Sinorhizobium meliloti: one gene and its partners. The protein of the gene in region 1 interacts with the protein of each later gene in a pairwise test. Links are inferred from orthologs where the notes say so. Each region holds a gene or a part of one and is shown on either strand. Other genes may lie near its edges. The genes, in order: JOH52_RS16250, JOH52_RS17545 and JOH52_RS04400.

The links.
Region 2: the proteins of JOH52_RS16250 (region 1) and JOH52_RS17545 interact in binary tests that used the Escherichia coli proteins (3 or more experiments, as listed by UniProt). The link is inferred for Sinorhizobium meliloti from one-to-one orthologs.
Region 3: the proteins of JOH52_RS16250 (region 1) and JOH52_RS04400 interact in binary tests that used the Escherichia coli proteins (3 or more experiments, as listed by UniProt). The link is inferred for Sinorhizobium meliloti from one-to-one orthologs.

The regions. Positions count from the first base shown.
Region 1 is NZ_JAGIOS010000001.1:3,362,434-3,373,224, reverse strand. What follows is about bases 7,822-10,791. They hold JOH52_RS16250 (P-II family nitrogen regulator), read left to right. Parts: upstream 7,822-9,122; coding sequence 9,123-9,461; downstream 9,462-10,791. Other genes in these bases: glnA (type I glutamate--ammonia ligase), read left to right, coding at 9,544-10,791; JOH52_RS16255 (bifunctional ADP-dependent NAD(P)H-hydrate dehydratase/NAD(P)H-hydrate epimerase), read right to left, coding at 7,822-8,776. In the rest of the region: ilvA (threonine ammonia-lyase), read right to left, coding at 1-321; JOH52_RS16310 (TrkH family potassium uptake protein), read left to right, coding at 478-1,932; JOH52_RS16305 (hypothetical protein), read left to right, coding at 2,017-2,607; JOH52_RS16295 (YciI family protein), read right to left, coding at 2,780-3,169; JOH52_RS16290 (hypothetical protein), read right to left, coding at 3,375-3,626; JOH52_RS16285 (hypothetical protein), read left to right, coding at 3,835-4,074; JOH52_RS16280 (hypothetical protein), read right to left, coding at 4,118-4,336; JOH52_RS16275 (DUF2188 domain-containing protein), read right to left, coding at 4,425-4,667; wrbA (NAD(P)H:quinone oxidoreductase type IV), read right to left, coding at 5,022-5,621; JOH52_RS16265 (competence/damage-inducible protein A), read left to right, coding at 5,783-6,544; gpt (xanthine phosphoribosyltransferase), read left to right, coding at 6,714-7,211; more of JOH52_RS16255, read right to left, coding at 7,292-7,821. UniProt on the Escherichia coli protein: P-II indirectly controls the transcription of the glutamine synthetase gene (glnA). P-II prevents NR-II-catalyzed conversion of NR-I to NR-I-phosphate, the transcriptional activator of GlnA. When P-II is uridylylated to P-II-UMP, these events are reversed.
Region 2 is NZ_JAGIOS010000001.1:3,610,502-3,621,321, forward strand. The notes cover bases 7,574-10,572. They hold JOH52_RS17545 (two-component system sensor histidine kinase NtrB), read right to left. Parts: upstream 9,648-10,572; coding sequence 8,499-9,647; downstream 7,574-8,498. Other genes in these bases: ntrC (nitrogen regulation protein NR(I)), read right to left, coding at 7,574-8,502; dusB (tRNA dihydrouridine synthase DusB), read right to left, coding at 9,644-10,572. Also shown: GTPase HflX, read right to left, coding at 1-543; RNA chaperone Hfq, read right to left, coding at 550-792; JOH52_RS17520 (D-amino-acid transaminase), read right to left, coding at 893-1,756; Trk system potassium transporter TrkA, read right to left, coding at 1,768-3,144; two-component system response regulator NtrX, read right to left, coding at 3,199-4,563; two-component system sensor histidine kinase NtrY, read right to left, coding at 4,553-6,868; more of ntrC, read right to left, coding at 7,048-7,573; more of dusB, read right to left, coding at 10,573-10,672.
Region 3 is NZ_JAGIOS010000001.1:912,622-918,670, forward strand. Bases 2,697-6,049 are described here. They hold JOH52_RS04400 ([protein-PII] uridylyltransferase), read right to left. Parts: upstream 5,747-6,049; coding sequence 2,897-5,746; downstream 2,697-2,896. Other genes in these bases: murJ (murein biosynthesis integral membrane protein MurJ), read right to left, coding at 2,697-2,900; mutS (DNA mismatch repair protein MutS), read right to left, coding at 5,848-6,049. Outside these bases: trpS (tryptophan--tRNA ligase), read right to left, coding at 1-815; JOH52_RS04390 (VOC family protein), read right to left, coding at 907-1,296; more of murJ, read right to left, coding at 1,293-2,696.

The DNA of each region.
Region 1 (10,791 bases):
GTCGATCTTCTGCTGGGGCGTCGTCACGGGCATGAAGACGACTCCGGGAACGCCGAAGTGGCGGCAGACGAAAGCAAAGCCCTGAGCGTGATTGCCCGCGGAAGCGCAAACGAAGGTCTTCCCGGCCGCTCCGGAGCCGAGCGACTTGCGGAAGAAATTGAAGGCGCCGCGGATCTTGTAGGAGCGCACCGGCGAAAGGTCCTCGCGCTTCAGGAAGACGGTCGCCCCACAGCGCGCGCTCAGGTGCTCGTTGAGCTGAAGCGGCGTCGGCGGAAAGATCTCGCGCATCGCCGCTGCCGCTTTTTCAACATCCTGCTTCATCACGTGACTTCACCCGTTGAGTTTGCCGATGGCAGTCGCTATTGCACATTGCCGCGCCGGAGACCATCGATTTGACACGAATCGGTCACGCACGGCACTATCGCGGCCGCTTCGATCGCCGGCCCACCGACAAACCGCTTGCAGGAAATCAAGAGCTTGAACGCGAATCTGATCCGGCATGCTGTCCATCTCGCGGCGATCCTGGGGCTCTATCTCTCCGGCGCGATGCTGATTCCGGCCCTGGTCGATCTCTATTATGGTCACCCGGACTGGCAGGTCTTCGCCGTGACCGCCTTCATGTCGGGCGCAATCTCGTCGACGACGTTCATGGCGACCCGCGCAGGCCCCCCGCCCTTCTCGAAGAAATTCGGCTTCCTGGTTGTGAATGTCCTGTGGATCGTGTTTTCGATCGTCGGCGCCATTCCACTCTGGCTGTCCTCGGTAAAGCTGGATTTTGCCCAGGCCCTGTTCGAGTCCGTCTCGGCGGTAACGACGACCGGCTCGACCGTAATCGTCGGGCTCGATGACGCGCCGCCCGGCCTCTTGCTCTGGCGGTCGCTCCTGAGCTGGTTCGGCGGCATCGGCATCGTCGTTCTCGGCCTGTTCATCATCCCCTATCTGCGTGTCGGCGGAATGTCCTTCTTCAAGATGGAATCCTCCGACACCAGCGACAAACCCTTTGCCCGGCTCGCGAGCTTCGGCCGCGCCTTCCTCGTCGTGTACGTGTCGATCACTCTGCTGTGCGCGATCAGCTATGCCATGCTCGGGATGAACAGGTTCGACGCGATCAACCACGCGATGACGACCGTCGCGACGGGCGGCTTTTCTACGCACGACGCGTCATTCGGCTACTTTTCCAGCATTCCCCTGCTCTGGGCCAGCACGTTCTTCATGACGGTCTGCAGCCTGCCCTTCTCCATCCTGATCGTGCTCGTCGTGCGCGGGCGCCTGGACGCCCTTCGCGATCCTCAGATCATCGTATTTCTGGGCTATCTCACCGCATTCTCGGTTGCGGTCGCGGCCTATCACCGGCTCGCCAACGGCGTCGAGTTCCACCTCGCGCTTACCTATGCCTTCTTCAACATCACGTCGATATTGTCGACCACGGGCTATGCGAGCGAAGATTACAGCCTTTGGGGACCGTTCGTGGTCATGGTCGCGTTCATATGCACGTTCATCGGCGGTTGTTCAGGCTCGACAGCGGGCGGCATGAAGGCCTATCGGTTCGTCGTGCTCTTCAACGCCATCCGGTCTGCCCTGAACAAGCTCGTCTACCCGAATGCGATCTACGCGGTCCGGTACGGGAAGAATACGGTCGACGCGGACGTGCAGCGCGCCATTCTGCTGTTCTTCATCACCTATATCCTGCTCTGGGTCTTCGGCAGTCTGGTCATGGGTGCCCTCGGCTATGATCTCGTCACGGCCGTGTCGGCCGTCATCACGTGTCTCTCCAATGTCGGCCCCGGCCTCGGCAGCCTTATCGGCCCTGCGGGCAATTTCTCGACACTCCAGGATCCCGAGCTCTATCTGCTGTCGCTGATGATGCTGCTCGGGCGTCTGGAGGTCCTGACCGTCCTCGTCGTGCTCACTCCGATCTTCTGGAAGCAGTAACAGCCGCCGCTCGGCTGCAGCCTTGCCTTGACTTGGTGTGCCAAATGCCGAAAGCTCAGAGCGATCGGGCATTTGGAAAGCGCGATGCCGAGATACCTGCTCCTGCTGGCGGCACTCACGAACGCCACCGTCATCCTCGCCGACACGCAGGCAGAGGCGGGTCCGCTTGCCGACGCTGCGGCGAAGGCCGAACAGCAGGCGAGCTCCGGCGATGCCGCCGGCGCCCAGGAAACCTTGCGCAAGGCCATGAGCGACTTTTCGCAGACCCTTCCCTTCGCCATCGGCAAGGCGGTCTTCGTCACAGCAGCACCGGCCGGCTTTGCAATGTACGAGCCCCGGCCCGATCCGGTATTCGAAGCCGGCGAAACGCTCATATCCTATGTCGAGCCCGTGGGACTTACCTGGAAGGAGGCAAGCGACGAGGGTAAGCTCGAGACACGCTTCACGGTCGACTTCGACATCCTGAATCCGAAGGGAGAGGTCCTCGCCAGCCAGAAGGCGTTCGGCGATTTCACCTTCAAGGGCTATCAGCGCAACCAGGAAATCTATGCGACGCTGAGGATCGACGTCGCCGGGGCACCATCAGGGAATTATGTGCTGCGCTACCGCTTCAACGACACCAACAGCGGCAGGAGCGCAAGCGTCGATCAACCATTCGAGATCTCCGGCCCTTGAGGGATTGCCGATCTTGCAGCTTTGGTGCGGACGACGGGAATCGAACCCGTACGGTTTCCCGAGGGATTTTAAGTCCCTTGCGTCTACCAGTTTCGCCACGTCCGCCCGCAGCTTAAATCAGGCACATAGGCGATTCAGTCAAGGGGATGTTTTGCCGCCGCCCTGCCTCACGTCAAGCCGGACCCTCGTCGGGCGCCGAAAGCGCCGCACCGGGCAGGTAGAGCGAAATCGGTCGGATCTCGTATACGGCGGTCGGGTTGACCCGGCGCAATTCGCGCGCCGTCTCGACGGCGGCTTCAAGGTTCGGGCAGTCGACCACGTAGAGGCCGAGCAACTGCTCCTTGGTCTCGGCAAAGGGACCGTCGATGATCATGCCGGCACCATCGCCCCGCAACGTCACGGCATCCCTGGTCGAGCCAAGCCGTGCGGCCGGTCCCAATCGCTTTTCCCGGACGAGGCGATCATTGACCTGCAGCAGATCGTCCATCAGCTTGGCATCTGCCTCCCTGGTCCAGGATTCGACCACCTCTTCCTCGTGATAGGCCAATATCGCGTAGAACATGGATCCCTCTCCAAAACCCCATACGGTGCCCGGGTCAGGCACAACGACATGCATGAAACAGTCACGCGGATGCGAAACGATCCCGAGGAACCGCACCTCATGAATCGAAGCGATTAGATCGTTTCTGCAGCGCGCGGGCAAGCCCGGCTTCTAACGGGGCGCGCACCAATCGCGCGCCTGAAGTTGGGTCAGCCGCTCGACGTGCTCAAAGCTCGCCATCGGTCACCTTTGGAGGAACGCGGCCGGTGTGATGGGTCGGATTGTCCGATCCTGCGCCTTCGGCCGGTTTCTCTTTCTTTGTGGTTTGGCCACTTCTGGCCGGCGGCTCGTCGGTGCCGGATTCCGCCGCCTGATCCGGGAGCGGCTGTGGCTCCATGTCCATTTCTTTCGGTTCCGGTTTCCATGTGGGAGACGGCATCGGCTGGTCCGTCAGATCGTCATATTTGGGATTGCTCATGGCTCGCTCCTTTCGGTCTCGCCAGATCAACCCCGGACATTTCTGAAGGTTCCTCATGGCCCTGCCGGCCCGTTCGAGGATCGGGGAATGGCATCTGCCCAAGAAATTTTGCAACCCCTGATTCGCCAGGGGTTCAATCGCGGCATGTCAATGGCAAGATAATGCAGGGCTCAAGGGCATCCTTGATGATGATTACGGAGGGTGGGGCGTGCGTTCACTGCAAGCGTTCGGCGGCATAGCCTTGCTTTCCGAAGACCTCGACACGCTGCAGCGCGTGTTCGACAAGCTGTGCCGCGAACATCGATGGCCGCGCGAGAGCGCGCAGGCTCGGCGGTTCGGGAGGATGCTGATCCGGGAATATCAGTCCGGCACGAGAGATGAGGGACTTCTTCTGCGAGCGGGACAAGCCTTCGTCAGTCAGGCCAACGCACAAAAGAAACTGGCCTGAACAGAGGCCCGGCTGTGCGGCGAGGGCGCCGGCAATGACCGGCTCAATGATAGTAGAAACAGTCGCAGTCGGCTCGCGTGGCGTCCTCTCCTCTCCACACCCTGACGGCCAGCTTTGACGACTCGCCGGTCTCGTCAAGCCGCAATCCCAACAGCGAAATCGCCGCCGCCTTGGGATTCGGCGCGTCTATTTCGATGACTGATCCGACCTGGTGAACGCCCAGGCGTGCAGTCCAGGTAAAGATCTGAACATTGTAATGCATGGAAATTCTCCATTTTCGGTCGCCGCCTGCGCGGGTCGCATAACCAAGGACAACGGCTTCGCGTCAATTGCCCTCCAACGCAGCATCGTCAGCCATCCTCTACGGTTGCTTCCGGTCGATCTCCGCCGTCGGCATGTTCGAAATGCCAGTTTCCCTTCTCATCCTGGAAGCTGATCTCCTCGTCGTCGCCGCCGACCTGCTGTTCGGCTGCTGCAGCTTTGGCGGCCGCCAGCGCCATCTCGCGACTGGGAAAGGGCTCTGAATATGCATCGGCTGCCTTGTAGGCCCAGCCTCCATCGTGTGGAACGATGAAATAAGTGATCTGCACCATCCTTCACTCCCATGGATGTTCAAGGACAGTCCCTGCCCTCGACGGGCCGCGCCGCGCGGGCCCTTTAGTTCCTCCTTGCTGCCGCATGCTTCCCTGAATCGGAGCCGGTCTGAGAAAAACACGCAGCCATTCAAAGTGCTGTAGCGACCTTGCCTGCTAAAAAAAGCACGTCGCCGTCGGGCATTTCTGATGCCGAATGCGGCGATGTTAACACAAAATTGCCCCATTGGGCCACATTTGCGAAGGCTTGCGGGCCGATATTCCGCGACCCGGCCGAGGGGCGGACTGTGATCCGAATCGCCCGCAAAAAAGGGCGCGGCTCGATCGGGAGCCGCGCACGAAGGTTGAAGGTCGTCAGTCCGCGAGCTTTGCGGCAATCCGCGCGACATGCGCACCCTGAAAGCGGGCGGCTTCGAGTTCGACCGCGGAGGGCTGGCGCGAACCGTCGCCGCCGGTGATCGTCGAGGCGCCATAGGGCGATCCGCCCTTGACTTCCTCAACGCCCATCTGACCCTGGAAGGCATAGGGAAGTCCGACGACCACCATGCCGTGATGCATCATCGTGGGAATGAGGCCGAGAATCGTTGATTCCTGGCCGCCGTGCTGGGTCGCCGACGAGGTGAAGGCGGAGCCCACCTTGCCGACGAGCTTCCCTTTTGCCCAGAGGCCGCCGGTCTGGTCGATAAAGTTACGCAATTGCGAAGCGACGGTCCCGTAGCGGGTGCCCGCGCCGAAGATGATTGCATCGTAATCCGCCAGCTCCTCGACGGTCGCGACCGGTGCCGGCTGGTCGAGCTTGAAATGCGAAGCTTTCGCCACGTCCTCCGGCACGAGTTCCGGAACGCGCTTGACGGCTACTTCGGCACCGGCCGATCTTGCACCTTCCGCGACCGCATGGGCCATCGTCTCGATATGCCCATAGGCCGAATAGTAAAGAACCAGTACTCTAGCCAAAACGATACTCCTTGTTGTCCGGCAATTCCGCTTGATCGCCGCGGCCGGCAGGATTTATCAAAACGCATACCACTGCCAGTGCAGGGATGGTCGACAGACTGTTCAGCTTTTTTCAACACTGACGAGATCGCGTTCGCGATCCGAATACGCCTGGAGCGCCAATGACCAGCCCCACGATCGTCACCGCCGCCATGCTCGCCATCGGCGACGAGCTTCTCTCCGGCCGGACCAAGGACAAGAACATCGGCCACCTCGCCGATATGCTCACGATGGTCGGCATCGATCTGCGCGAGGTGCGCATCGTCGCCGACGACCAGGACGCGATCGTGGAGGCGCTCAATGCCCTGCGCAGCCGCTACCGCCACGTGTTTACTTCCGGCGGCATCGGTCCGACCCATGACGACATCACTGCCGATGCGATTTCGAAGGCCTTCGGGGTCGAGTGCATTCACGAGCCGAAGGCAATGGAGCTGCTTGCCGCGATGTACGAGCGCCGCGGCATGGAGTTCACCGAGGCGCGCAAGCGGATGGCCCGCATGCCTGAAGGCGCGACCCACATTCCCAATCCGGTATCGACCGCACCCGGCTTCGCCATCGAGAACGTCTATGTCATGGCCGGCGTGCCCCAGGTGTTCCAGGCGATGCTCGACGCGCTGCTGCCGAGCCTTGAGACCGGCACGCCCGTCCTTTCCCGTACGGTTCGCTCGCCCTATGGCGAGGGCGACATCGGAGCGCCGCTGACCGAGGTGCAGAAGAACCATCCCGAAACGAGCATCGGCTCCTATCCGAGATTCGACGGCAAGAGCTTCTCGACGGATATCGTGATCCGGGCCCGCGATGCCACGGTGCTTGGCGCCGCCGAAACCGAGGTGATCGCGATGATCGAGGCGATCGGCCGATCACGCGAGAAACACCAGCCCTGAACTCCGCGTCGGCGAAATCATTGCAGATCGCGGTGCTCGCGGCTGGACTGGCTCTTGCACTTTCGGCTTCATTGCCGCTATTGCATCAGGCATGAACTAGTGTCGGCGGCGTGGCCGTCGAACTGCAGCAACGCTTATCGCCGACAGCGCAAAGAAGCCGGAGTCCGTCATGTCTCTTCCCGAGAAAGCCTTTCCTGTATCCTGGGATCAATTCCACCGTGACGCCCGTGCCCTGGCCTGGCGGCTGGCCGACAACGGGCAGGAATGGCGCGCGATGGTCTGCATCACGCGCGGCGGCCTTGTTCCGGCCGCTATCGTCAGCCGGGAACTCAACATCCGGATGATCGAAACGGTCTGCATCGCCTCCTATCACGACTACGACACGCAGGGCCAGATGAAGGTGCTCAAGAGCATCTCGCCTGAGATCGCAAAGGATGGGGGCGAAGGCGTTCTCATCGTCGACGATCTGACCGACACCGGCAAGACTGCCGCCGAGGTTCGCGCGATGCTGCCGAGGGCGCATTTCGCTGCGGTTTACGCAAAGCCGAAGGGTCGCCCCCTCGTCGACACTTTCGTGACCGAAGTCAGCCAGGATACCTGGATCTACTTCCCCTGGGACCTCGGTTTCACCTACCAGGAACCGATTGCCAAGGGCACGCGCGGCTAGCGTGTTTCACTGTTTCATCGACAAAGTGAAACACCCCAACACTTTGCTGGAAGTGCTCTCCTGACAGGACGCTCGGCGTTCTAAGCATTCCCTCGAAGCGGCGCTATGCTCTCGACAAGGCTCTCGGCCGTTGCCGTGCGGCCGGCCACGACACCGGCCTCGCCGTGGCGCCAGACCGCGGACGCTGCCGCCTGGAAAGCAGGCATCCCCTGTGCCAGGTGGGCGCCGATGATCCCCGCAAGTACGTCGCCCGAACCTGCCGTCGCGAGCCAGGGCGGCGCGTTGACATTGACGGCGGCCCGGCCGGACGGCGCGGCAACGACCGTATCCGGCCCCTTATAGACGATCACGGCATGGCTGAGCCTTGCTGCGGCCTGAGCCTTTTCGATCTTGGACAGCGCCGCATCCTCGGCGATATCCGGAAAGAGCCGGGCGAACTCCCCTTCGTGCGGCGTCATCACCACCTCACCGCCCTCTGCCGCGATCCTGTCGAAGAGTTGCTCCCTGCCCTCTCGGAACGAACTTATCCCGTCGGCATCGAGCACCAGTGCGCGGCCGCAGAGCATGAGCACGAAATCCCGCGCCTTTTTGCCGACGCCGAAGCCGGGTCCGAGAACGAAGGCATTCAGGCGTCTGTCCTTGAGCCAGGCGGCAAGGCCGGCAGCGTTGTTGATTTCCTTGAGCATGACGGCGGTGAGGTGCGCCGCATTGACGGCGAGCGCTTCCGCCGGAGAGGCAAGCGTCACCAGCCCCGCGCCGGCGCGCAGGCCGGCCGCCGCCGACAGCCGCGCGGCCCCGGTCGAAACCGGTCCGCCGCAAAGCACGGCGAGATGGCCGCGTTTGTATTTGTGGGTCGCGGGATCGAGCGCGCCGAGGTGTTGCTCCCACATCGCGGGTGTGTTGACGTGAAGATCGCCGGCTCTATCCGCAACGAGCCTTGCCGGAATGCCGATATCGAAAATTTCAAGCGTGCCGCAGCGGGCGCGACCCGGCATCAGCAGATGGCCGGGTTTGGCCGCCATGAACGTCACCGTGTGGGCCGCAACGAAACTCAAGCCCCGGATTTCGCCCGTCCGCCCGTCTATGCCGGATGGCAGGTCCACGGCGAGGACCGGTACTCCGCTCGCATTCACTTGCTCGATGACTGTTCTCGCCTCGTCCGGCACATCGCGCGCAAGCCCTGCCCCGAAAAGTGCGTCGATGACGACATCACCCGATTGCGGCCCGTAGGCGTCGAGGGGTCGCGGTACAAGCGCAAAGGCATCGCGCGCCCGCGCGGCGTCGCCCTTCAGCATCGCCGCGTCGCCGAGCGCAAAGACGGCGACGCTTGCGCCGGTATCGGCGAGCGCGGCAGCGGCGATATAGCCATCGCCGCCGTTGTTGCCCGGGCCGCAAAGCACCACAAAGCGCAATGCTTCCGGGTAAAGCCGCAAGGCGGCGGCTGATACGGCCGTTCCCGCCGAACGCATGAGCGAGAAGCTATCGATCCCCGAACGCGCGGCATCCTTGTCGACCGCTGTCATTTCCGCCGGGGTCACGAGGACATTCGAAAGCGCCTGAAGCATGGAAGCGATCTAATCCCGACCGAAAGCGCAAGACAAGAGCAGCGTTGACGGAAAGCGACGTGACTAAGAAATGTGCATTTGCACACTATAAGTGCTCAAATAACATGCTTCGAGCACGAAACGCAGCGATCCTCCGTCGCGCGCCGGCGTCGAACACTCAAAACCTCATAAAAAATAGGCAGAATGCCATTGCAGAAGCCACTGCCCCATCGGCACCTATCGCGTTACCACTGGAAATTTCGCAATCTGCGCGTCATTCCTCTACAAAAGTGGCACGCTACGTGCATAGTGTGAGGCCAAGCGGGCAGAACCTGCTTTAAAGGGAGAAGCGGAGAGACATTTTCTCATGAAAAAGATCGAAGCGATCATTAAGCCTTTCAAGCTCGACGAAGTGAAGGAAGCCCTTCAGGAGGTCGGCCTGCAGGGGATCACCGTCACGGAAGCCAAGGGCTTCGGGCGGCAGAAGGGACATACGGAGCTCTACCGCGGCGCAGAATACGTCGTCGACTTCCTGCCGAAGGTGAAGGTCGAAGTGGTGCTGGCGGACGAAAATGCGGAGGCCGTGATCGAAGCCATCCGCAATGCCGCGCAAACCGGCCGCATCGGCGATGGCAAGATTTTCGTATCTAATGTGGAAGAAGTGATCCGCATCCGTACCGGCGAAACCGGCCTCGACGCCATCTGATCGCGTCTGGCGATCTCACCTATCCGGGGGCCGTCCGGCCCCGTCTTTCCAATCCTCGTCATCACACAGGGAATTGCAACAAATGACGACTGCGAATGAAGTTCTGAAGCAGATCAAGGAAAACGACGTCAAGTTCGTAGACCTGCGCTTTACCGACCCCAAGGGCAAGCTGCAGCACGTGACGATGGATGTCGTCTGCGTCGACGAAGACATGTTCGCCGACGGCGTCATGTTCGACGGTTCCTCGATCGGCGGCTGGAAGGCTATCAACGAATCCGACATGGTGCTGATGCCCGATCCGGAAACGGCGCATATGGACCCGTTCTTCGCCCAGTCCACGATGGTCATCTTCTGCGACATTCTCGATCCGGTTTCGGGCGAAGCCTATAACCGCGACCCGCGCGGCACGGCCAAGAAGGCAGAAGCCTACCTCAAGGCCTCCGGCATCGGCGACACGGTCTTCGTAGGTCCGGAAGCGGAATTCTTCGTCTTCGACGACGTCAAGTACAAGGCCGATCCGTACAACACCGGTTTCAAGCTCGACAGCTCCGAACTGCCCTCCAACGACGACACGGACTACGAGACCGGCAACCTCGGTCACCGCCCCCGTGTCAAGGGCGGCTATTTCCCGGTTCCGCCGGTTGACAGCAGCCAGGACATGCGCTCCGAAATGCTGACCGTGCTGTCCGAAATGGGCGTGACGGTTGAAAAGCATCACCACGAAGTGGCAGCGGCGCAGCACGAGCTGGGCGTCAAGTTCGATGCCCTCGTGCGCAATGCCGACAAGATGCAGATCTACAAGTATGTCGTGCACCAGGTCGCCAATGCCTATGGCAAGACCGCGACCTTCATGCCGAAGCCGATCTTCGGCGACAACGGCTCGGGCATGCACGTGCATTTGTCGATCTGGAAGGACGGCAAGCCGACCTTTGCCGGCGACGAGTATGCCGGGCTTTCCGAATCCTGCCTCTACTTCATCGGTGGCATCATCAAGCATGCCAAGGCGCTGAATGCCTTCACCAACCCGTCGACGAACTCCTACAAGCGCCTCGTCCCGGGTTATGAAGCACCGGTCCTGCTCGCCTATTCGGCCCGCAACCGCTCGGCCTCCTGCCGCATCCCCTTCGGCACCAACCCGAAGGCGAAGCGCGTCGAAGTCCGCTTCCCCGATCCGACGGCGAACCCCTACCTCGCCTTCGCCGCGATGCTGATGGCCGGTCTCGACGGCATCAAGAACAAGCTCCACCCCGGCAAGGCCATGGACAAGGACCTCTACGACCTGCCGCCGAAGGAACTGAAGAAGATCCCGACCGTCTGCGGCAGCCTGCGC
Region 2 (10,820 bases), 260 kb from region 1 along the record:
ACCCGCGCCGCCACGCTGCCGTTCGAGGTGCGTCCAGCTGCGAACCAGGCGGCCCTTCTGATAATTGAGATGTGCGAGATCGACCTGCAGCGTGCCCTCCCTGGTGGAGGCACGCCGGCCGAAGATTTCCAGAATGAGGCCGGTGCGGTCGATGACCTTGGCGTTCCATTCCTTCTCGAGATTGCGCTGCTGGACAGGCGTCAGCGGGTGATCGACGATCACGAGCCCCGCATCCTTCTCGCTCAGGACGTGACCGATCTCCTCGATCTTGCCGGTGCCGAGCAGCGTGCCCGGTTTTGGCTGGGCGACGGAAACGATCATGCCGTGAACGACGTCCAGGTCGATGGCGAGCGCCAGGCCCGTCGCCTCCTCCAGCCGGCTTTCGTCCGAACGCGTAGCGGGCTGCGCAACGATGTCGGCAGAAGCCTTCCCGGTCTTTTTCAGGATCGGAACGACGACGACGGCACGCGAATCATCGCGGAGCCTCTCGAGCTCCGGAATGATCGACGACGATTTTGAATCACGCTTGGTAATGTTCCTCACATCCCGTCAGGAGGCAGCTTCCTCATTCTCGAACATCTGCAACGGCTGGCCCGGCATGATCGTCGAGATGGCGTGCTTGTAGACGAGCTGAGAATGACCGTCGCGGCGCAACAGCACACAGAAATTGTCAAACGATGTTACGACACCCGTCAGCTTGACGCCGTTGATGAGGAATATGGTCAAAGAAATCTTTTGCTTGCGGACCGTGTTGAGAAAGAGATCCTGCAAGTTTTGAGAACGTTCCGCCATCGCGCCGCTTCTTTCTTATTTGCCGGCGTTCTGGCGCCGGTGCATTTTGTTAATTTTTAAGGTGTCACGTACGATCCCGGCACCTCCGCAGGGTTTGGTATCAAATCACCGTCTTTTCCGCAATGTCGAAAAAGGCCTCGCGAATATTCTGTGCTATGCTTCCTGGATGACCGTTGCCGATCGTCTTTCCGTCGACGGAAACGACGGGAAAGCAGATGCTGGTAGCAGCGGTGATGAAGACCTCCCGCGCTGCGAGCATTTCTTCCACGGAGAAGGCCGTTTCCTCGATCGCAAGGCCCAGCGGCTTGGCCACGTCCATCAGGGTGGTGCGGGTCACGCCGCGCAGAATGCCACTTTCCGCCGGGCGGGTGCGTAACGTCCCTTCGCGGTCCACGATCCATACATTCGTCGCCGCCCCCTCTTTGACCATGCCGTCCACGTCGACGAAGATCGCCTCCTGCGCGCCCGCTTCCTTCGCCTGCTGACGGGCAAGCACATTCGGGAGAAGGCCGACGCTCTTGATATCGACGCGATCCCACCGGTTCTCCGGCACCGTTATCGCCGATATGCCCTCGGCATTCTTCCGGGCGATCGCCCCGGGATCCGTGCGTTTGGCGGTGACGACGATCGAAGGCGGCGTGTCCGCATCAGGGAAAACATGATCCCGCCGCGCGACGCCGCGGGTCACCTGCAGATAGAAGAGCCCGTTGCGGACCCTGTTTCGGCGCAGCACCTCCCGGATGACATGGATCAGCGCCGCACGACTCATCGGCCAGCCTATCCTGAGCTCGCCCAGGGATCGCCCTAGGCGATCGAGGTGTCGGGTCAGGTCGATGATGAAGCCGTGCCGCACCTCGCAGACCTCGTAGACGCCGTCGGCAAACTGGTAACCCCGGTCCTCGACGTGAATGGCGGCTTCGGCGTGCCGGACGTAAGTGCCGTTGACATAGGCGATTCTCGGCATGGCTGAGGCCCTCAGAAATATTGAATGCTGACGCGGAAGAGCTGTTCGACATCGCGGACGGTCTCGGCGGCCGCGAGGAGGACCACGCGGTCCTTCGCCTTGATCCGCGTGTTGCCGTCTGGGCGCACATAGGCCTTGTCGCGATAGAGCGCGCCGATGCGGATACCCTCCGGCAATTCGAGCTCGCGCAGCGCCTTGCCGACCAGCGGAGAGGTTTCGAGCGCCTCTGCCTCGATCACCTCCGCCATGCCGTTCTGCACCGCGTAGACCGACCGGATGCGGCCCTTTCGCACGTGCTGCAGCACACGCGAGATGGTGACGGCGCGCGGATTGATATAGGCGTCGACACCGGCGGCGCCGGCGAAGTCCTGATAGGCCGGTTCGTTGATCAGCACGAGGGTCGACTTCGCTCCAAGCCTCCTGGCAAGCATGCTCCCGAGGATGTTGATCTGGTCGTTATTCGTCAGCGCGACGACGAGATCCGCCTCCTGGACATCCGCTTGCGCCAGGATCCGCTGATCCATGGCCGAGCCGTGGAGGACCACCGTGCTGTTGAGCTTGTCGGCGACGAGCACGGCGCGATCCCGGTCGTTTTCGACGAGTTTCACCCGCATGCGCGGCTGCTGTTCCTCGATCGTTCGCGCGACGAAATAGCCGATATTGCCGGCGCCGAGGATGATGATCCGCCGCGCCTCCTGTTCTTCATGGCCGAAGAGCGCCAGCGTGCGGCGGGCATGGTCCCGGTCGCAGACCACATAGGCGAGATCGCCGGTCTTCAACTGGTCGGAGGAATGCGGAACGATCAGCTTACCGTCCCGGAAGATACCGGTCACGGTCGCGTGCAGATCGGGAAAGAGCTCGCTCAATTGCTGCAGCGGCGTGTCGACGACGGGGCAGTCTTCCATACATTCGATTGCAACCATCGCGATCCGATCGTCCGCGAAGCGCACCACGTCGGTGGCGCCGGGAAAGGATATGCGGCGAAGCACGAGCCGCCCTACCTCGATTTCCGGAGAGATCGTCACGTCGATCGGGACGTTCTCGCGCGAAAAGAGGTCGGAATATTCGGGCGCAAGATAGCTCTGCGCGCGGATGCGGGCGACCTTGGTCGGTACGTTGAAAATCGCATGGGCTACTTCGCAGGCGACGATGTTGACCTCATCGTACAGCGTTACCGCGATGAGCATGTCGGCCTGGTCGGCGCCCGCCTTCGCCAGTACATCCGGATGCGCCCCGTGGCCGACGTAACCGCGCACGTCCAGCGTCTCGGTTATGTAGGCAATCAGCGCGGCCGACGTGTCGATCACCGAAACGTCGTTATTCTCGCGCGACAGCCGCTCGGCGATGCCGTAACCGACCTGCCCTGCCCCGCATATGATCACCTTCATTGCTATTCCTTACGTCTGGGACGGATCTGCCGATGGCTCGTTATGGGTTTCTGATCACACGCCCAACGACTTCAGCTTGCGATGAAGGGCGGAGCGCTCCATTCCGACGAATTCGGCGGTGCGCGAGATATTGCCGCCGAAGCGATTGATCTGGGCGATCAGATAATCGCGTTCGAACATCTCGCGAGCCTCCCGCAGCGGCAGGGTCATGATGTGCTGATCGCCCTGCGCCGAGATCTTCGGCAGGGTGTCCCCAACCTCGTTCGGCAGCATGTCGGCGGTGATCGGCGTATCGGGACCGTCGCTGCGCGCGAGGATCATCAGGCGCTCGATGTTGTTGCGCAGTTGGCGGATATTGCCGGGCCAATCATGCGCCTGCAGTACGGCCAGCGCATCCTCGCCGATCTTGCGGGGACGGATGCCGGCCTGTTCGCTTACCTGTCGCATGAACATGTCGACCAGGAAAGGGATGTCCTCGCGCCGCTCCGCAAGAGCGGGAACGCGCACCGGAATGACGGCGAGCCGGTGATACAGGTCCTCGCGGAACAGGCCCTCGGTGATCATGTTCTCGAGATTGTAGGCGGTCGAGGAGATGATGCGGACATCGACCTTGACGCGCTTGGAGCCGCCGACCCGCTCGAACTGCTGGTCGACGAGGACGCGCAGGATCTTGTTCTGCGTTTCGCGCGGCATTTCGCCGACCTCGTCCAGGTAGAGGATGCCCCCGTGGGCCTCCTCGAGTGCACCCGTTCGACGCGGCTGCCCCGTCGTTCCTTCGGTACCGAAAAGCGCGATCTCCATTCTGTCGGGCGTGATCGCAGCCGCATTGAGAGCCACGAAAGGACCGTTGGCACGCGCGGACTTGCGATGGATCATCCGCGCGACGAGTTCCTTGCCGGAGCCGGACGGTCCCTGGATCATGATACGGCTGTTGGTGGGCGCCACTTTCTCGATCATCTGGCGCAGTTGCGACACGGCAACGGAGGTTCCGATCAGTTCCACCGGATCGCCCGACTTCCGTCTCAGCTCTGAGTTTTCCCGCTTGAGCTTGGAATTCTCGAGCGCCCGCTCGGCGATCAGGATCAGCCGGTCGGCCTTGAACGGCTTCTCGATGAAATCATAGGCTCCGCGCTTGATCGCGGAAACGGCGGTTTCGATGTTGCCGTGACCTGAGATCATCACCACCGGCAAATCGGGGTGCCGGTTCTTGATCTCGTCGAGCAGTGCCAGGCCGTCGAGCTTGCTTCCCTGCATCCAAATGTCCAGGAAGATCAGGCGCGGCACACGGTCGTTGATCGCCGCGAGAGCGCTCTCGCTGTCGAAAGCGGTCCGCGTTTCATGGCCCTCGTCCGAAAGGATTCCCGAGACGATCTCGCGAATATCCTCCTCGTCATCCACAACCAGAATATCAGCCGCCATTGGTATTACCCTTATCCTTCAAATTATCTTCGCCCCCGGTCTCGCCGGCGGGCGGCAGAACCACCCGGATCATCGCCCCGGCGCCACCGTCGAAGTCCGGCGGTGCGTCGTGCAGTTCCAGTTGCCCGCCGTGGTCCTCTATGATCTTCTTGACGATAGCGAGGCCGAGACCGGTGCCCTTATCCCGCATCGTCATGTACGGCTCCAGAATTCGGTGCCGGTTCTCGGTCGGAAGCCCCTTGCCGTTGTCGATGACGTCGACCACGAAGCGGCCGGTGGTATCATCGCGACGGGATCGGATGACGACTGTGGGCGCGCCTCGTGACGTTCCCGCGGGCACGGCTTCGATCGCCTCCACCGCGTTCTTGACGAGATTGCCGAATGCCTGACCCAGCATGCGGCCGTCGAACTGCCCCTCGAGCGGTTCGTCGCCGAAATCGCGGACGAAGTTGATGTGGCTGTTGCCCATCTCGCGCAGGAATACGGCGTCCTTCAGGATCGCCCGCAGGTCGGACTTCTCCTTCGTGGGCTTCGGCATCCGCGCGAAGGCGGAGAATTCGTCGACCATCCGGCCGATGTCCTCGACCTGGCGCACGATCGTTTCGGTGCACTGGTCGAAGACCGCACGGTCCTCCTGATCGATCTGCTTGCCGTAGCGGCGTTTCAGCCTCTCGGCCGAGAGCTGGATCGGCGTCAGCGGGTTCTTGATCTCGTGTGCGATGCGGCGAGCGACGTCCGCCCAGGCGGTGGAGCGCTGCGCGATTACCAGATCCGTGATGTCGTCGACGGTGATGACATAGGAGCCATGCGATTCGTCGCCCTCCTCTCGCGTCACCTGAACATTCATCGTGCGCTCGGTGCCGCCGCGCATGATATTGATCTGCTTGCGGTAATCGTTGCGGTAGCGGCTCTCGGCCTCGACCAGAACCGCTTCGATTTCCGGGGCCACGTCGCTGAGATTCGCTCCGATGAGCTCCGGCGCCGCCTTCTTGAGCATCCCTTCCGAAGACGGATTGAAGATGGTGATGCGGCGATCTCTGCCGACGCCGATGACTGCCGCCGTTACGCCGGAGAGCACTGCCTCGATGAAGCGGCGGCGTTGGTCGACCTCGTCCTTCGCCACCAGGATCTGATCCTGCTGGGTCCGAATTTCGCTCACCATCTTGTTGAACGTGCGCGACAGGTTGCCGACGTCGCCGTCGACGGCGCGCACGGGAACGACGACGTCGAGATTGCCGGAAGCGACGCTGTCGGCGGCGCCGATCAGCTGCCGGATCGGCCGGACGATGCGGTCGGCGACCGCAATGGCCGTCCAGATCGCCGCCAGCAGCACGATCAGGGCAAAACCGATGTAAAGGACGCCGAAGGCGATCTGCAGGGAGGTCCGCCCGGCCTCGAGCGTCTTGTATTCCGCAGTGTTCTCTTCCATCAGCCGCATCGATCGCATGACTTCCGGATCGACGTTTCGGACGGTGTAAAGATAGGTGCCCGGAATGTTTTCGAGCGGAATGACGGCTCCCACCAGATTGGTCACGCCCGGGGGGATAAGCGTCGGCTGACCGGCAATGGTGCTCTTCAGTGCGTCCTGCGGGATCGCCGGCAGCGGACGATCGGTCGAAATATTGGCCTGGAGTATGGCGCTGCCGTCAGCGCGCACGAGGAATGCGCCGAGCATGCCGCGCCCCCTCGCCTGCCGTGTCATCAGCTCGACGAAGCCGGTACGGTCGAGGCTATAGAGCTGGCGATTGCGCTCCAGGTCGTTGGCCATCGACACCGTCTGACCCTGAAGGTAGCTGGCATTCTCGAGGACGTAGGCCTGCGCGACGTTCAGGGAGGAACGGACGATCGCCTGCGTACGCAGCGAGAACCAGCGGTCGAGGCCGACATCGAGGGTGATGCTGGCGAAGATCGCGACGAGGATCGCCGGCGTGATCGCGACGATCGAGAAGAGCGCGACGATGCGCACATGCAGGCGCGCTGCGGCTCTTCCCTTGCTGCGCGCCCTGAGCAGTCTGAAGATCTCGCGAGCGATGAGATAGATCAGGCCCACGACGAAGAGGCCGTTGATGCCGGCACAGGCGATCACGATGTTTCTCTCGGGCCGGATCGGGGTCAGACCGAGGAGAACGAGCAGCGACAAGGTGGCGCAGATCAGGGCACCGGTGGCGAGCATAAGCCCCGGCAAGGCAAAGGAGGCTCGCCGATCCTGGGCAGCAGTGACTCCGTCCTCCGTGCCCAATGGCAAGGCCATTCCATCCACCATGAAAAGTGCTACCCCCAACCGGCGTACCGACGACACCGGCATACGCCTGCGTTCCGGACCGAGACATTGAACCTTAAAGCGCCGCGTCTCCTTTCGGATACGCAAAGCTCCCCGCCCGCACCCGTCTGATCGACCGGCTGCGACCGCGCGCCGGCGAATCGACGCTTATGCGAGGTTCAAGCAACGCATTGTGGCGAAAATGCAACGGTGTTGCATCTCAGTCAAGCGCTACGCGAGCTGCGGTACACCGAGACCCCGAGTTCGCGGATCTTCTTGCGCAGCGTATTGCGGTTGAGACCCAGGAGGTCGGCCGCCTTGATCTGGTTGCCGCGAGTCGCCGTCAGAGCCGCGAGGATCAGAGGATATTCCATTTCCGCAAGGACGCGATCGTAGAGGCCGGAGGGCGGTAAGGCATCGCCAAAGCTCGCGAAATACTGCCGCATGTTTTCCTCGACCGCCTGCGATATCGACAGCGAGCCCGAGCGCGCCGCGGCCTTCTCGATCGGGCTGTCCGGGATCTCCGAACGCAGTTCGTTCTCGATGATTTCGCGGGTAATGACATCCTGTGGATAAAGTGCCGTCAGACGGCGAACGAGGTTCTCGAGCTCGCGCACATTGCCCGGCCAGGGATGCGCCTTCATCAATTCGAGCGCCTCCTGATCGAAGCGCTTGACGTCGAGCCCTTCCTTTTCGGCCTGCTGGACGAAATGGCGGACAAGGTCCGGGATGTCTTCGGCGCGGTCTCTCAGGGGCGGCAGACGCAGGGGCACGACATTCAGGCGATAGTAGAGGTCTTCGCGGAAAAGGCCCTGATTGATCGATTGTTTCAGGTCCTTGTTGGTGGCAGCGACGATGCGGACATCCGAGCGGATCGGCGTGCGTCCGCCGACGGTCGTATACTCGCCCTGCTGCAGCACGCGCAGGAGACGCGTCTGCGCATCCATCGGCATGTCGCCGATTTCGTCGAGGAAGAGCGTCCCCCCTTCGGCCTGCTCGAAGCGCCCGGTGGAGCGCGTCTGGGCGCCGGTAAAAGCCCCCTTCTCATGACCGAACAGTTCCGACTCGATGAGGTCGCGCGGGATCGCCGCCATGTTGATGGCGACGAAGGGGCCATTTCTCCGCTTGCCATAGTCGTGCAGTGCACGGGCAACGAGTTCCTTGCCGGTGCCGGACTCGCCGGTGATCATCAGCGTGAGGTCGGTCTGCATCAGCCGCGCAAGCACGCGGTAGATTTCCTGCATGGCGGCGGAACGGCCGACCAGCGGCATCCCGTCCTGCGAATCGTCCTCGAGTTTGGAGGGCCGTCGCTTCGGTTCGGCGAGCGCCCGGCCGATGATGCCGATCAGCTCCGTCAGATCGAACGGCTTCGGCAGATAATCGTAAGCGCCCTTCTCCGAAGCCTTGATGGCCGTCATGAAGGTATTTTGAGCGCTCATCACGAGAACCGGCAGATCCGGCCGTGCCTTCTTGATCCGTGGCAGGAGATCGAAGGCGTTTTCATCCGGCATCACGACATCGGTCACGACCAGGTCGCCGTCGCCGGCTGCTATCCAGCGCCAGAGGGTTGCGGCATTGGAGGTGATGCGCACATCGTATCCGGCACGGCTGAGCGCCTGGTTCAGCACGGTGCGAATGGCTGCGTCGTCATCCGCGACGAGGATCGTTGCGCCCGTCATCCATTGGTTCCTTTTGTCATCGGAGTTTCTTCATCGGCCGCCAGCCCCTTGGATGCCGGCATGAGAACGCGGAAGGTCGTGCGGCTATGCTGGCTGTCGCATTCGACGATGCCGCCGTGGCCGCCGATGATCTTGGCCACAAGCGCCAGGCCGAGACCGGACCCGTTCGTCTTGGTGGTGATGAACGGGTCGAAAAGATGCGGCAGCAGATCGGGAGGGACGCCCGGACCGTTGTCATGCACGCAGAATTCCAGAGGCAGCGAGATCTTTTCGCGCGTTCCGGCGACCGAAAGGCGAATGCCCGGCCGATAGGCCGTCGTCAGCAAAATCTCGCCGTCCGCCCTGTCGCCGATCGCCTCGGCCGCGTTCTTGATCAGATTCAGGAAGACCTGAACCAACTGGTCGCGGTTCGCGAAAACCGGGGGAAGCGACGGATCGTAATGTTCCGATATCTTGATTCTCCGGGCAAAGCCGGCCTTGGCGATCGCCTTGACGTGGTCGAGCACCGCATGGATGTTGAGCGGCAGGCGGTCGACCGGGCGCTCGTCGGAGAAGACCTCCATCCGGTCTACGAGCGAGACGATGCGGTCCGTTTCGTCGCAGATCAGTCTCGTCAGGGCGCGATCCTCGTCATTGACGGAGGTTTCCAGGAGCTGCGCGGCGCCGCGAATGCCCGAAAGCGGATTCTTGATCTCGTGGGCGAGCATCGAAGCAAGGCCGGTAACGGACCGCGCTGCGGCACGGTGGGTGAGCTGGCGGTCGATCTTGTCCGCCATCGACCGTTCCTGAAAGACGATCACCACCGATCCGGGTTGCGACAGTACCGGGGCCACATAGAGGTCGACGAGCTTGTCGGCTCCAAGGCGCGGAGAGCTGAGGTCCACCCGGTACTCGTTGACCGCCGCCCGACGCTCGCGAACCTGCTCGATCAGCGTCAGGAGCGGGCTGCCGAATGGAATGAAAGCGCTGATATCGTGGCGCGCAAGATGGTTGGCGCTGGCCCCGAAGAAGGATTCGGCCTCCCAGTTCGCAAAGGCGACGAAGCCGTTCTCGTCCACCAGGATGACCGGATTCTGGATCGCGTTCAGCACGGCCATGGAAAGATCGTTGGCACCTTCCACCGGTGCCGTTGCCTTCTCGGTCATGCCGCAATCTCCTCCCTCGCCGCCGCCCCGCCGGAGCGAACAATGGCGGCTACCACGCTGTCGCGTACGAAACCCGTCTCGGTCGATGTCAGAATCGCGGCTTTCTCCGAAGCGGGAAGCTCGGGCGCGAAACGATCGAGATACCAGCCCGCATGTTTGCGGGCGGTCCGCAGCCCGACCTCCACGCCGTAGAATTCGAGCATCATCTCGTAATGCTCCGCGAATATGCGGGCGACGCCCGACGCATCCGGGTGAGCAGCAGCGCCGGCGAGAACGCCAGCATGCCACGGCCGTCCCTGGCACGATCGACCGACCATGACGGCGTCCGCGCCCGACCGACGCAGGATCTCATGCGCATCCGCAACCGAATCCACATCGCCATTGGCAATCAGCGGGATGGAGACCACCTCGCGGACGGCCCCGATCGCATCCCAATCGGCTTTGCCGTTGTAGAATTGCATGCGTGTTCGTCCGTGAATGGTGATCGCCTTCACGCCTGCCTCCTCGGCCCTTCGGGCAATCAGCGGCGCATTGATCGAATTCTCATCCCAGCCGAGGCGCATCTTGAGCGTTACCGGGACCGTGGCTGCTTTGACCGTCGCTTCGATCAGCGAAAGCGCATGATCCGGATCGCGCATCAGCGCAGATCCGGAATAGCCGCCGGTGACCTTCTTCGCGGGACAGCCCATGTTGATGTCGATGATATCGGCGCCATTGGCCTCGACGATCCTCGCCGCCTCGGCCATCCAGTGCGCTTCACGCCCGGCGAGTTGCACGATGTGCGGATCGATGCCGGAATTCTTCAGCCGCGCCCAGGATTCGGCGGCGTTACCGACCAGTTCGCGGCTCGCCACCATCTCGGTCACGACGAACCCCGCGCCGAAACGCCAGGCAAGCATGCGAAAGGGCAGATCCGTCACGCCGGACATCGGCGCGAGCGCTACGCGATTGCGGATTTCGACATTCCCGATCAGAAGCGAGGGTGAAAAAGCCGTCGAGGGCAAATGCATATCTTTCAGGCACATGAAAATCTTGCACTATTTTTAGACATTGTTCTTCTGCTTGCCAAGCCTTTTCGACGCGCGGGACAAAATTCCTCGCATGGCTGGCCATGGCAGGACCTTCGCGGTACATCACGGCGAATATTGGCGAATGCGGGACCACATACAGAAG
Region 3 (6,049 bases), 2.4 Mb from region 1 along the record:
TAAATGCCGACGAGATTTTCGGCCTCCGGCCGATCCTTAAGACCGTCCGCTTCGCTCGGAAGCGCGTCCGGATCGGTCTTGGCCTTGCGGATCTTCTTCAGGATCGTGTCGGCATCGTCCATCAGATTGATGCGCGACAGATCGGATGGATCCGACTTCGACATCTTCTTGGTGCCGTCGCGCAGCGACATGACGCGCGGCGCCGGGCCGCCGATCAGGGGTTCGACCGGCGGAAAATAGGCATGGATCGGCTCTTCGCCGACCACGATGTCGACGCCGTAACCACCGCGGCGGATATGCTCCATGAAGTCGATGTTGAATTTCTGGGCGATGTCGCGGGTGAGCTCCAGATGCTGTTTCTGGTCGTCGCCGACCGGCACGTGGGTGGCGCGATAAACGAGGATGTCGGCCGCCATCAGGCTCGGATAGGCGAGCAGGCCGAGCGAAGCGTTTTCACGGTCCTTGCCGGCCTTGTCCTTGAACTGGGTCATCCGGTTCATCCAGCCGATGCGGGCGACGCAATTGAATATCCAGGCGAGCTCGGCATGCTGCGGCACGGCCGACTGGTTGAAGACGATGTGCTTTTCGGGGTCGATGCCCGAGGCGATGAAAGCGGCCGCGATCGAACGGATCTGGCCCGGCAGGTCCTCATGCACGAGCTGAGCCGTGATCGAGTGCAGGTCGACGACGCAATAGATGCAATCGTTGTTTTCCTGAAGGGCGACAAATTTGCGGATCGCGCCGAGATAATTGCCGAGATGCAGGTTGCCGGTCGGCTGAACACCGGAAAATACGAGCGGCTTGAATTCGTTCATGTCGTCCCCAATCGGGCTTGTGGAGGGCCCGGCTCCAGTTGATATCCGCCGCGCTTATGCACGGCGGGCCGGGCGCAATCAAGAGGCATGGTCACGCGGGCTGGAGGAGATCCCACCTATTGCCGAAGGGATCGACGAAGACGGCAACGGTTCCGTAGACCTCATGGCGGGGCGCCTCGAGGAACGTGACGCCTGCGGAAAGCATGGCGGCGTGATCGCGGCCGAAGTCGTCGGTAAAGAGAAAGAAGCCGACCCGCCCGCCGGCCTGATTGCCGATTGCGGCGCGCTGCCTTTCGCCCTCGGCCCGGGCGAGCAGGAGAGCGGTCTCCGCCGCACCTTTCGGCCGCACGACGACCCAGCGCTTGCCGCCGCCGAGGTCGCTGTCATCGAGGAGGTCGAAGCCGAGCTTGCCGCAGTAAAAGGCGATGCCCTCGTCGTAGCCGGGCACGACGATGGCGACACGGGCAACCGACTGTCTCATTGCCGATCCGCCCCTTCGCTCGCCCGCTCGACGGACGAGGCCGATGCCCCCCGTTTGACGCTGCGGCGGATCATCGAGAGGCTCGCGCCGCCGATCCCGAACGCGACCGCGAAATAGATCGCCATCGCGGCGGCGATCAGGCCGCAGAGGGTAAGGGCGCGGGTCGCAAGCGGTGCGGCGGAAGATAGCGGGAAGGCGAGCCAATCCACGGCAACGTATAAGGCGGCCGCCATGATCGCAGCGGCGATCACCAGCCGGGGAATCCTCGTCAGCAGGGGAATATCGCGCCCCCAGTGCCCACGCCAGACGAGCGTCGCGAAAAGAAGCAAGGCGTTCACCCAGCCGGCGACGATTTCGGCCGTCGCGATGCCGCTTGCGGCAAGCGACGGAAAAAGCGTCAGCGCCAGGGAGACGTTCACTGCCACGGAAATCCCGGCGAAGATCATCGGCGTGCGGGTGTCCTCGCGGGCGAAGAAACCGGGAATGAAAGCCTTGATCAGCACGAAAGCCGGCAGGCCGAGGCCGTAGATCGCCAGGATATGCCCGACGACGACGGTGGATTCCGGCGAGAACTGGCCGCGCTCGAAGAGGAGCCGGACGATCGGCTCCGACATGACGAGCAGCGCCGCGGCGGCGGGGAGCGTGAGGAACAGCGTGAATTCGACGGAACGGTTCTGCAGGTTCGCAGCCTCGTTGAGGTTGCCGCCGCGCAGAGCGCGTGCAAGCTCGGGCAGGAGCACGGTCGCAACGGCAATGCCGACGACGCCGAGCGGCAGCTGATAGATGCGGTCGGCATAGACGAGCGACGAGACGGCGCCTTCCTTTGCAGAAGCGATATTGGTGTTGATCAGGAGGTTGATCTGGGTGATGCCGCCGGTGATCGCCGCGGGAAGTGCCAGCACCAGCAGGCGCTTGACGTTCGGCGTCAGCCGGGGCCGGCGAAAGCCGATCCGGATCCCGGCATTGCGCACCGCGACCCAGACGATCGCCAGTTGCACGAGGCCCGCGGCCAGCACCCCCCAGGAGAGGTCGTAGCCCACCGCGACCGCATCCTGGCCGCTGTACCAGGCGTAGGCCAGCACGGCGATCAGGATGAAGTTCAGGAAGACCGGCGCGATGGCTGCGGCGAAATAGCGGTGCAGCGAATTGAGCATGCCCGCCATCATCGCCGCCAGCGACATGCAGGCGAGATAGGGAAACATGATCGTCGCGAAGGTGACGGTGCTTGTGAATTTCGCGGGGTCGTCGGCAAATCCGGGAGCGATCAATTGCCCGACGATGAAAGGCATCGACAGTTCCATGGCGATCGTCAGCAGAAGAAGAACGGTGAAGAGGACGCCGAAGACCTCCTCGGAAAAGCGCCGGGCGCCGTCCATGCCGTGCGCCTCGATCTCCTTGGCGAAAAGCGGCACGAAGGCCGAATTGAACGCCCCTTCGGCAAAAAGCCTGCGGAAGGTGTTCGGCAGCCGGAAGGCGGTGTTGAAGGCATCGGCGACCGGGCCGGTGCCGAGTGCGGCCGCCATGAAGGTTTCCCGGATGAAGCCGAAGAGCCGGCTTCCGAGCGTTGCGCCGCCGACGGTAGCGAATTTCTTGACCAGACTCATGTTTCGGCTTTTGTCGTTTTGGAACCGTGGGGTACACGGGACACAGGGGTCGGCGCAATGATGCCGGAGGGCATGCGCTCGCGCGCTTCGTCCACCTCGCCCGCCAGCACCGCCTTGAGGCGCGCTGCGATGTTCATCTGCCGGTTCTCGCTGGTGATCTTCGAGCCGACCAGGTCGGTGACGTAGAAGGTGTCGATCACCTTTTCGCCGAAGGTTGTGATGTGGGCCGACGCGATGTCGAGCGACAGGTCTGACAGCACGGCGGTCACTTCGGAAAGCAGACCGGTCCTGTCGAGGCCCTCAACCTCGATGACGGTGAACTTGTTCGACAGCGTATTGCTGATTGTCACCTCCGGCGTCACGGTGAAGGCCCTGCTGCGCTTCTTCACACGCGTCCGGCTGGCGATCACCTCGGGCAGCCTCTTGCGGCCGGAGAGCACGTCCTCGATCAGCTTGCCGATACTCGCTGCCCGGCGTGTTTCGTCCTCGGCGACCGAGAATTCGCGGTTGACGAGAATGGTATCGAGCGCCCGGCCGTCCGACGTCGTGTGGATCTGCGCGCCGACGATGTTGGCACCCGCTGCGGCGCAAGCGCCGGCGATGACGGTCAGCAGGCGCGGATGGTCCGGCGACAGCACCGTGATTTCGGTGATGGCGTGGAAATCATGGGTGCGAACCATGGTCGCGAGCGTCCTGCCCGCGCGGTCGGCTTCGCGGATGAAGCCTGCATGGCGCACCTGCTCCTCGAGCGCCACGGTCAGGAGATAGGGCTGGTAATGCAGCCGCACATAGGCCTGGCGCTCCTTCTTGGGCCAGTCGGCGAGCGCCTCCTCCAGCATGTGGGCGGCGTGCTTCGCCCGCTCCTTGCGCGACAGTTCCGAAAAACCTCCCGAGAGCAGAAGCTCGGTCTCGTAGTAGAGCGTGCGCAGGAGCTGGCCCTTCCAGCCGTTCCAGACGCCGGGCCCGACGGCGCGGATGTCGCAGACGGTGAGGATGAGCAGCATCTTCAGCCGTTCGAGGGATTGGACCCGTTCGGCGAAATCGACGATGGTCTTGCGGTCGTTAAGGTCGCGGGTCTGCGCGACCATCGACATGGTCAGATGTTCCTCGACCAGCCAGACGACCATTTCGGTCTGTTTCGGGGTCAGCCTGAAGCGCGGGCAAAGCTTTCGCGCGACCTTGGCGCCGGCCACCGAATGATCTTCGGGGCGCCCCTTGGCGATGTCGTGCAGCAGAACGGCGACGTAGAGGGCTTCGCGGTCCTCGATGCCAGGCATCAGCATCGCCGTCAGGGGATGCGCCTCCTCCTCCAGCCCCCGCTCGATGCGGGAGAGGACGTCGACCGAGCGCAGGAGATGCTCGTCCACCGTATAGTGGTGGTACATGTTGAACTGCATCATCGAGACGATCTTCCCGAATTCCGGGATGAAGCGGCCGAGCACCCCCGCTTCGTTCATCCGGCGAAGGATCAGTTCCGGATTGCGCCGCGAGGTGAGTATAGACAGGAAAAGCCGGTTGGCCTCTTCGTTTTCACGCAAGTGCGGCGTGATCAGGCCCAGGGAACGGGTCACCTGCTTCAGCGCCGCCGGGTGGAATTCGAGCCCGTTGATGTCGGCGATGTGGAACAGGCGCATGAGGTTTACCGGGTCGCGCTTGAACACATCGGTACCCGCAAGTGCGATGCGCCCGCCGTCATCGACGAAATCGAGCGTGCCCGCGATCTTGCGGACGCGATTGCGGAAGCGGCTTATGACGCCCGTGATCCCGGGCGTGTCCTTGGCCTGCTGGTCCTCCAGCGCCGAGCAGAAGATCCGGGTCAGGTCGCCGACGTCCTTGGCCACCAGGAAGTAGTGCTTCATGAAGCGTTCCACCGCCGAGAGCCCGGGGTGGTCGTGATAGCCGAGCGCCTCGGCGATCTCGCGCTGGATGTCGAATGAGAGGCGCTCCTCCGCCTTGCCGGTCAGGAAATGCATGTGGCAGCGCACCGCCCAGAGAAAATCCTCGGCCTTCTGAAAGAGCTTGTATTCCTGCTTCGAAAGCACGCCGAGCTTGACCAGATCCGCAGAGTCCTTGACCCGGTAGAAATACTTCGAAATCCAGAAGAGCGTGTGCAGGTCGCGCAAGCCGCCCTTGCCTTCCTTGACGTTCGGCTCGACGAGGTAGCGCGTGTCGCCCGCCTTGCGATGACGCTCGTCCCGCTCGGCGAGCTTGGCGGCAATGAATTCCGGACCGGTATTGCGGACGATCTCATGGTCGAAGCGCGTTTCGAGTTCGTTCGCCAGAGCCGCGGACCCGCAGACATAGCGGCATTCGAGGATCGCGGTGCGGATGGTCATGTCCGCACGCGACAGGCGGATGCATTCCTCGATCGTTCGCGTTGCGTGACCGACCTTGAAGCCGAGGTCCCACAGGATATAGAGCATGAATTCGATCGCCGGCTCCGCCCAGACCGCTTTCTTGGCGGGCAGGAGGAAGAGGAGGTCGATGTCCGAGCCGGGCGCGAGCGTTCCGCGGCCGTAGCCGCCGACGGCGGTGACCGCGATGCGCGAAGCCTCGGGGGCCTTCGCGGCGTCGAACACCTGGTTCAGCACGAAGTCGTGCAAAAGGGTAATCAGCTGGTCCTGAAGCCAGGAGATGCGCTCTGCGCATTTTATTCCTGCGCCGTCTGCGGCGAGCAACTCGCGCGCCTTGGCGCGGCCCGCGACATTTGCCTCCTTGAAGGCCGCAAGCAAGGCCCGGCGCATCGGTTCGCGCTGTTCGGCATGAGCGGAGGCGATGAAGTCGCACCTGGCCCGAAGCGCCGCCACGTCCAGGATTTCGGGAAAGGAGGTTTCGTGTCTGGCCATGAAGTGCCGAGGGGCGTCCTGTCCGACTTAGATCATTCGTTGCAAGCGCCGCTGTATAGCCCTTTTGCCGGCCGAATGACAGGGGAAATAGCCGGGCGAAATCAGCGGTTGGAAAGCTCCTTCTTGAGCGCGTAAAGCGCGTCGAGCGCCTCTCGCGGCGTCATGTCGTCCGGGTTGAGCGCCTTCAGGGCCTCCTCGACCTTCGAAGGACCCGACGATGCCCTCGCCGCCTCCTCTCGCCGGACGGCAACCTGGAACAGCGGCAGGTCGTCGATCAGCTGGCTCGCCGGATTCTTGCGGTCG